One region of the Ensifer sp. GW101-20A05 genome, then DNA from elsewhere that is predicted to be linked to it. Evidence: predicted binding sites of a transcription regulator. Region 1 holds the regulator's gene; the other holds the start of a gene.
What was found. The regulator PhoB, encoded in region 1, activates phosphate uptake and scavenging genes when phosphate is short. The targets are predictions, from matches to a motif close to TGTCATNNANCTGTCAT.

Region 1 (3,409 bases):
GTCACGATCGCCAAGCGCCAGCCGGTCGCCGCCGACCTTCGCGAGATCATGGGGTCGATCCGCATCGCCTCCGACCTGGAGCGTGTCGGCGACCTCGGCAAGAACACTGCCAAACGCGTGATCGCGGTTGCCGGTTCGGGCATCCCGCGCAAGCTCGCCCGCGGTCTCGAGCACCTCGCCGAGCTCGCTCTGGTGCAGCTCAAGGAAGTGCTCGACGTCTATGCGTCGCGTTCGCCGGAAAAGGCCAACAGCATTCGTGAGCGCGACGAGGAGATCGACGCGATCTACACCTCGCTGTTCCGCGAGTTGCTCACCTACATGATGGAAGATCCGCGCAACATCACGCCCTGCACGCATCTTCTGTTCTGTGCCAAGAACATCGAGCGTATCGGCGACCACGCGACCAACATCGCCGAGACGATCTATTACATGGCGACGGGTGCCCAGCCGGAGGGCGAGCGCCCGAAGGATGACAACACGTCGACGTTGGGCTCGGTCAACGACTAGAAGGTTGGAGCGGGATGCGGGGGACAACCGCATACACTTTTCCTCATCCCGCTCTGGCGTTAAACGCGCCGTTCGCAATGCATGCCCCATGAATATCATCCGGTCGCGGCTTCGGTCGCGGCCCCGAATTCCTGTATCTGAAGCATGCGGTTTTCGCCCCGCCTTTGAAAACGGCGGATGTGCTCCAGATTTAGAGTGTCTGAGTGCCGGCCGGTCCGCTGGACCCGCGCGGCGCTCGCGGTAAGGAGACGTTACCTGATGTTGCCAAAAATCGCCGTGGTCGAAGACGAAGAGGCGCTGAGCGTCCTGCTGCGTTACAATCTGGAAGCTGAAGGCTTCGACGTCGATACGATCCTCAGGGGTGACGAGGCGGAGATCCGGCTACAGGAACGCCTGCCCGACCTTCTGATCCTCGACTGGATGTTGCCTGGCGTCTCCGGCATCGAGCTTTGCCGTAGGTTGCGCCAGCGCCCGGAGACGGAGCGGCTGCCGATTATCATGCTGACGGCGCGCGGCGAGGAAAGCGAGCGCGTTCGCGGTCTGGCGACCGGTGCCGACGACTATGTGGTCAAGCCCTTCTCCACGCCGGAGCTGATGGCCCGCGTCAAGGCGATGCTCCGCCGGGCGAAGCCCGAAGTTCTCTCGACGCTGCTGCGCTGCGGCGACATCGAGCTCGACCGGGAAACCCATCGCGTCCATCGCCGCAGCCGCGAAGTTCGCCTGGGGCCGACAGAGTTCCGCCTGCTGGAGTTCCTGATGTCCTCTCCGGGCCGTGTCTTCTCGCGCTCGCAGTTGCTGGACGGCGTCTGGGGCCACGACATCTATGTCGACGAGCGGACCGTCGACGTGCATGTCGGCCGCCTGCGCAAGGCGCTGAACTTCTCGACCATGCCTGATGTCATCCGCACCGTGCGCGGCGCCGGCTACTCGCTCGAAAGCTGAGAAGGGCAAACAGAAGTCAATAAAAAAGGGGCCGATCGGCCCCTTTCGTTTTGGTCCTGTGCGGATCCTTAGCGCATCCGACGGCGCTCGGCGGACGGCTGGTAGGCAAGCCGCGCATGAAAGCTGCAATAGGGCGAAGCTTCCGGGGAATCGTTGCCGCAGAAGTGGAACTCTTCCTTCAGCGGGTCGCCGATCGGCCACTTGCAGGTGCGTTCCGTGAGCTGGGTTAGCTCGAGGCGGCGCGACATCGGCACGACCACGTCGGTCTGGATGCTGAAATCCTGCTCGGCAACGAGATCGACTTCGATCTCTTCCTTGAGAACGGTGGCGCCGGACGGACGGGCAACGGTGCGGGTCGAAACGCGCGAGGCGTAGTTCGGAGCGCGCGGCGCCGAGGTCGGCCGCTTCGGGCGGGCCGCCGCAGTGGTGCTGCCGCCGGCTTTGGCACGGCCTGGAAGGCTCAGGCGATGAACCTTGCCGATGACAGCGTTACGGCTGACGCCGCCGAGCTGTGCCGCGATCTGGCTTGCGCTCAGGCCCTCGGACCAAAGCTTCTTCAGTTTCTCCACCCGCTCGTCAGTCCAGTTCATTTCTGCACTCTCCGTTCTCAGCGTTGGGGATGGCAGAATCCCTCACCGCACCCCGGTTGAATCCCGAGGTTGCAAACGCGATAACTCTTTTGGTGACTAGGTCCGCCGCATGCGTCTAGTAATTGAATGTTAACGTACTGACCGTCGGACTCCGTGGCAAGAGTCCCGGGATTCACGCCGAATCGATTTCGTAGTTTTCCCCAACTTGCTCGGCTGGCGTTGCATTTTTGCAAGCCCTTCCGGGCGATTTTTTCGCCGCCGGGAAACGGGCTTCTCTGTTGCACTGCAAGGCTTGGTTTTATTGACATTGCGGCGCGAAATAGGAATAGTGCCTGCGCCGCCGAAAGGCGGCATTTTTGATTTTTATCGGGCCGCATGAAGCAGCGGGACCGATGCCGACTGGAGTAAGGAGAGCCTCGCATGACTGCAACCACGCCGCTTTACGATACCTACATGCGCGCGCCGTTGCGTTTCGAGCGAGGAGAGGGCGTCTGGCTGATCGCCGAAGACGGCTCGCGCTATCTCGACTTCGCCGCCGGCGTTGCCGTGAACTCGCTCGGCCACGCGCATCCGCATCTCGTCGAGGCGCTGAAGGCGCAGGCCGAGAAGGTCTGGCACCTTTCCAACCTTTACGAAGTTCCCGGTCAGGAAAGTCTTGGACGCCGCTTGGCGGCCGTCACCTTTGCCGATCGGGTCTTCTTCACCAATTCCGGTGCGGAAGCGCTGGAATGCGCGATCAAGACGGCGCGGCGGTACCACTTCGCCAAAGGCCAGCCGGAGAAGTTTCACATCATCACCTTCGAGGGCGCGTTCCACGGTCGCACGATCGCGACGATCGCCGCCGGTGGTCAGCAAAAGTACATTGAAGGTTTCGGGCCAAAGGCCCCAGGGTTCTACCAGGTTCCGTTCGGCGACATCGCGGCCGTCAAGAATGCGATCACCGAGGAGACCGCCGCGATCCTGATCGAGCCGATCCAGGGCGAGGGCGGCATCCGTCCCGCGACCAAGGAATTCATGCAGGAACTGCGCGCCCTCTGCGACGAATTCGGCCTGCTCCTGATCCTCGACGAGGTTCAGACCGGCGTCGGCCGCACCGGCAAGCTTTTTGCCCATGAGTGGACGGGCATCCGCCCGGATATCATGGCCGTTGCCAAGGGTATCGGTGGCGGCTTCCCGCTCGGCGCTTGCCTGGCGACGGAAGAGGCGGCCGCCGGCATGGTGGCGGGCACGCATGGCTCGACCTATGGCGGCAATCCGCTGGCGATGGCCGTCGGCAACGCCGTGCTCGACGTCATCCTCGCTGATGGCTTCCTCGCCCATGTGCGCGACGTCGCGCTCGTCTTCCGCCAGGGCCTTGCTTCGCTGAAGGA
Region 2 (3,409 bases), on a different contig from region 1:
GCGACGCCGTGGGTGTGGTCACCGGTGACGACGATCATCGTGTCGGGATTGGCAGCAGCGAATTCGCGGGCCACGCCCACGGCCTTGTCGAACTCGATCGTTTCGACGAGTGCGCGGTCCCAGTCGAGCGGATGGCTCATCTTGTCGACCGAAGCGGCTTCGACCATCAGGAAGAAGCCTTCCGGGTTCTTGGAGAGCTTGTCGAGCGCGACCTTGGTCATCTCGACAAGACCGGGCTGGTTCGGGAATTTCTCGACGGTGCCCTTCTTGAGGAATTCACGGTCGAGCGTCACGTCCATGTTGCCGGTGTGGAAGAGACCAAGCAGCTTGTCCTGGTTGGAGCCGGTGGCAGCGGCCAGTTCCGTCTTGTCGGTCGCGAGCGCGTAGCCGGCGTTCTTGAATTCCGCGATGTAGTCCTTGTCGTCCTTGCGCTTGGAGCCCGGTACGTCCTTGCCGAGGAAATAGGCGGAGCCGCCGCCGAGAAGCACGTCCGGCTTGACATCGAACAGCATGCCGACAATCTCCGCCTTGTCGCCGCGCTTGCGGGTGTGCGAGACGACGGCTGCCGGCGTGGCGTCCTCAACTTCGGCGGTCGTCACGATACCGACGGACTTTTTGGTGGTACGGCGCAGTGCCTCGGCAATCGTCTCGATCTTCGGGTCGTCGAGGCTTGCCGGCGTGCGGTCGGCATAGACGCCGAGCGCGTTGACGCGCGACTTGTGGCCGGTCATGTAGGCCGACATGGTATTGGCGCTGTCCGTTGCGATCGAATGCGTCGAGGACGTGCCGATGAAGGCGACCGGCGGGATGTCGTCCATGGCGAGGCGGCCATTCGCCTTGCCGCCCGTCATACCCTTCGACATGATGCGCGCGCCCGTGCGGTGGGCGACGGAGAGGCCGTCGGCGATCAGGAAGATGACGTTTTTCGCCTTCGGCTCGGCGGCGGTGCCGTAGACATCCCAGCCCACCGACTGCGTTTCGCTGCCGGCTGAAACCTCAACCTTGTAGGCGCCGGCCGTGCCGATCGTCAGGCCGCGCAGGACGAGGGCGGAACCGAGTACCTTGTCTTCCGCGCCCTTTTCCTCGACGACGAATTCGGCCTTCTTGCCGAAAACGGTTTCGTAGTCCTGGCCGTTGACGGTGACCTTCACGTCTTCCGGTTTCACGACAGTATCGAACTCTACCTTGAAGTCGAACGGCGAACCGACGAGGATCGTCGCGCGATCGATGGGATAAACAGTCGCGGCCTGTGCTGCGCCGGAAAGGATCGTTGCCGATGCCAGGGCGAGGAGAAGTTTACGCATGGGAGAGCCTCTCTTGAGCGGTGGTTACCCTTCTTGCGATAGAAACTCAGCGTGACAGGCGTATTACAGCCGCATCAAGGAGGCGCTTTCGGCCTTCCCGATACCGGTTCGGTCGTGAGGGAGACCTGCACTCTCGTGGATAGCATCCGCTCCGCTTCCTGGACGATACCAGCTCTGAGCTGAGCTCTGGGCCAAAGAGACACCGACCTTGGGAGTTGAACTGTGCATCCGTTGCCTTGATGGGATCGGAACCGAAGACCCGTGGTTCGCATGCATATCCGTCGAACGAGGGTCGCGCCGAAGTGGTGGACGAGTATCAGCCTCCGTGATGTCTGGGAGACGCGGGACGCCCGGATCTCCTCGCATCAGTGCATACAGAGAACTTACCGAGATAGACGAGCGTAACGGCGCCGCGTGACAGTGGTGCCGGATTCTCGGGGTGGAGAGCAAGCAGGGGCAGCAATCACGGTCGTCCGTCGTCAAAGCCCTCAGCGGCGTCTCTGGCTACGTCCCGACAGGCGTGCCGGACGAAACCTACAAGGTTGCTCGCAAAATAGCCGCTACGAACCGATCGTCGCCCTTCCGGGTGTGGAGCCGGACACCATCCCCCACCAAACTTCCGAGCAAGTCGAATTGCTCCTCCGAGCGCAACGCGAAACTCAAGTTCAGCACGAAACATTATGCGATTTTCGAGCTCCCCCCGCCGCGCATAACGTGGATCGGTTTCACGCCTCCTCCCAGAGTCGGTTAAGTTCAAAGGGCCTCGGCGCCTCTTCTTCGGTCGCAGTCTGTTTGTAGCACACCGCGCCTCACCGTCCTGCTTCCTTGACCACTCCCCTTCCCTTACAATCCCTTCTGAACACAGTGGAGTTCTGCCATGAGCGAAGACGCCTTTAACATGTCGATCCGCAAGTTCCTGAAGGAAGTCGGCATCACCTCGCAGCGCAAGATCGAGGAGACGGTGCGCGAAGGGCAAACCGGCGGCCAAAAGCTGAAGGTCCGCATGACGCTGACGGCGGAAGGCACCGACCTCGACCACGTGGTGACCGGCGAGATCGAACTTCCATAGGAAGCATCGAGCTTCCTACGTGAAACGTCGCATCCCCTCGTACGAATTCGGGGCCGTCAGAAACACGCCATTCAAAATTATCACTACATTGGAATTGCCAGTGATATCTCGCCTATCGCTGGCAACCAGAGCCATATAGTTCGAGCTTGAATTACCCTGCACTTGCAAATGGCAAGCAGCCGGGCGGCCGGTTTCACGCCTTCTTAACCATGAATTGTGAAAATGTGCCCATCCGGTGGGTATGATGCCGACCGTTCGTTTGGGGTGAAAAGTGCATGCGTAAGCCGCAAGATCAGAAGCTATCCTCTGACGCTCCCATACCGGAGTCCGGGTACATCGTCTCCCGCCGCGCCGTACTTTCGGGCCTCGGTGTCATGACCCTGCTTGGCGCTTCCGGCTGCTCGCAGACGCTGGAACTCCCTTCGCTGGGACCAATCGAGCCGTCTGGTGGTATGCCGCCTGTGGGCGTTGACCACATGCCGACCGGGTCCATCCGCCCGATCCCACCGATCAGCGTCGACAGCAACATCACCGACAATAGCACGATGTATGCCTCGCTGGTCGACAATGGTTTCGTGATCCCGGAAATCCCATTCCAGAAGGTCAGGCCGGAATTCCGGCGTCAGATTGTTATCGATCCGACCGGCGAGGCGCCGGGTACGATCGTGGTGCGGCTCAACGAGCGGCATCTCTATTGGGTGCAGGAAGGCGGCGAAGCGATCCGTTACGGCGTCGGCATCGGCAAGGCCGGCTTCGAATGGAACGGCCGCGCGGAGATCCAGTACACAAAGGAGTGGCCCACCTGGACGCCGCCCAGAGAGATGATCGCGCGCAAGCCGGAACTGGTGAAATGGACGGGCGGTCAGCCAGGCGGGCTCGACAACCCGCTCGGCGCCCGCGCGCACTATATCTACAAGGACGGCCACGACACTGGCTATCGCGTGCACGGCTCACCGGAATGGTGGACCATTGGCACTCAAGCATCTTCCGGTTGCGTGCGCATGATCAATCAGGACGTCATCGACCTCTACAACCG

Region 2: a site for PhoB is predicted at 1,356-1,372, ahead of AC070A_RS24525 (alkaline phosphatase). Genes of this name have one in related genera too.

The regions. Positions count from the first base shown of each region.
Region 1 is NZ_JBWKZT010000003.1:464,098-467,506, forward strand. Features, by position in the region: gene phoU (phosphate signaling complex protein PhoU) at 1-507, shown strand, start outside; gene phoB (phosphate regulon transcriptional regulator PhoB) at 766-1,449, shown strand; gene AC070A_RS11475 (GcrA family cell cycle regulator) at 1,518-2,039, opposite strand; gene AC070A_RS11480 (aspartate aminotransferase family protein) at 2,460-3,409, shown strand, end outside.
Region 2 is NZ_JBWKZT010000011.1:172,525-175,933, reverse strand. Features, by position in the region: gene AC070A_RS24525 (alkaline phosphatase) at 1-1,304, opposite strand, end outside; gene AC070A_RS24520 (DUF6494 family protein) at 2,182-2,373, shown strand; gene AC070A_RS24515 (L,D-transpeptidase) at 2,649-3,409, shown strand, end outside.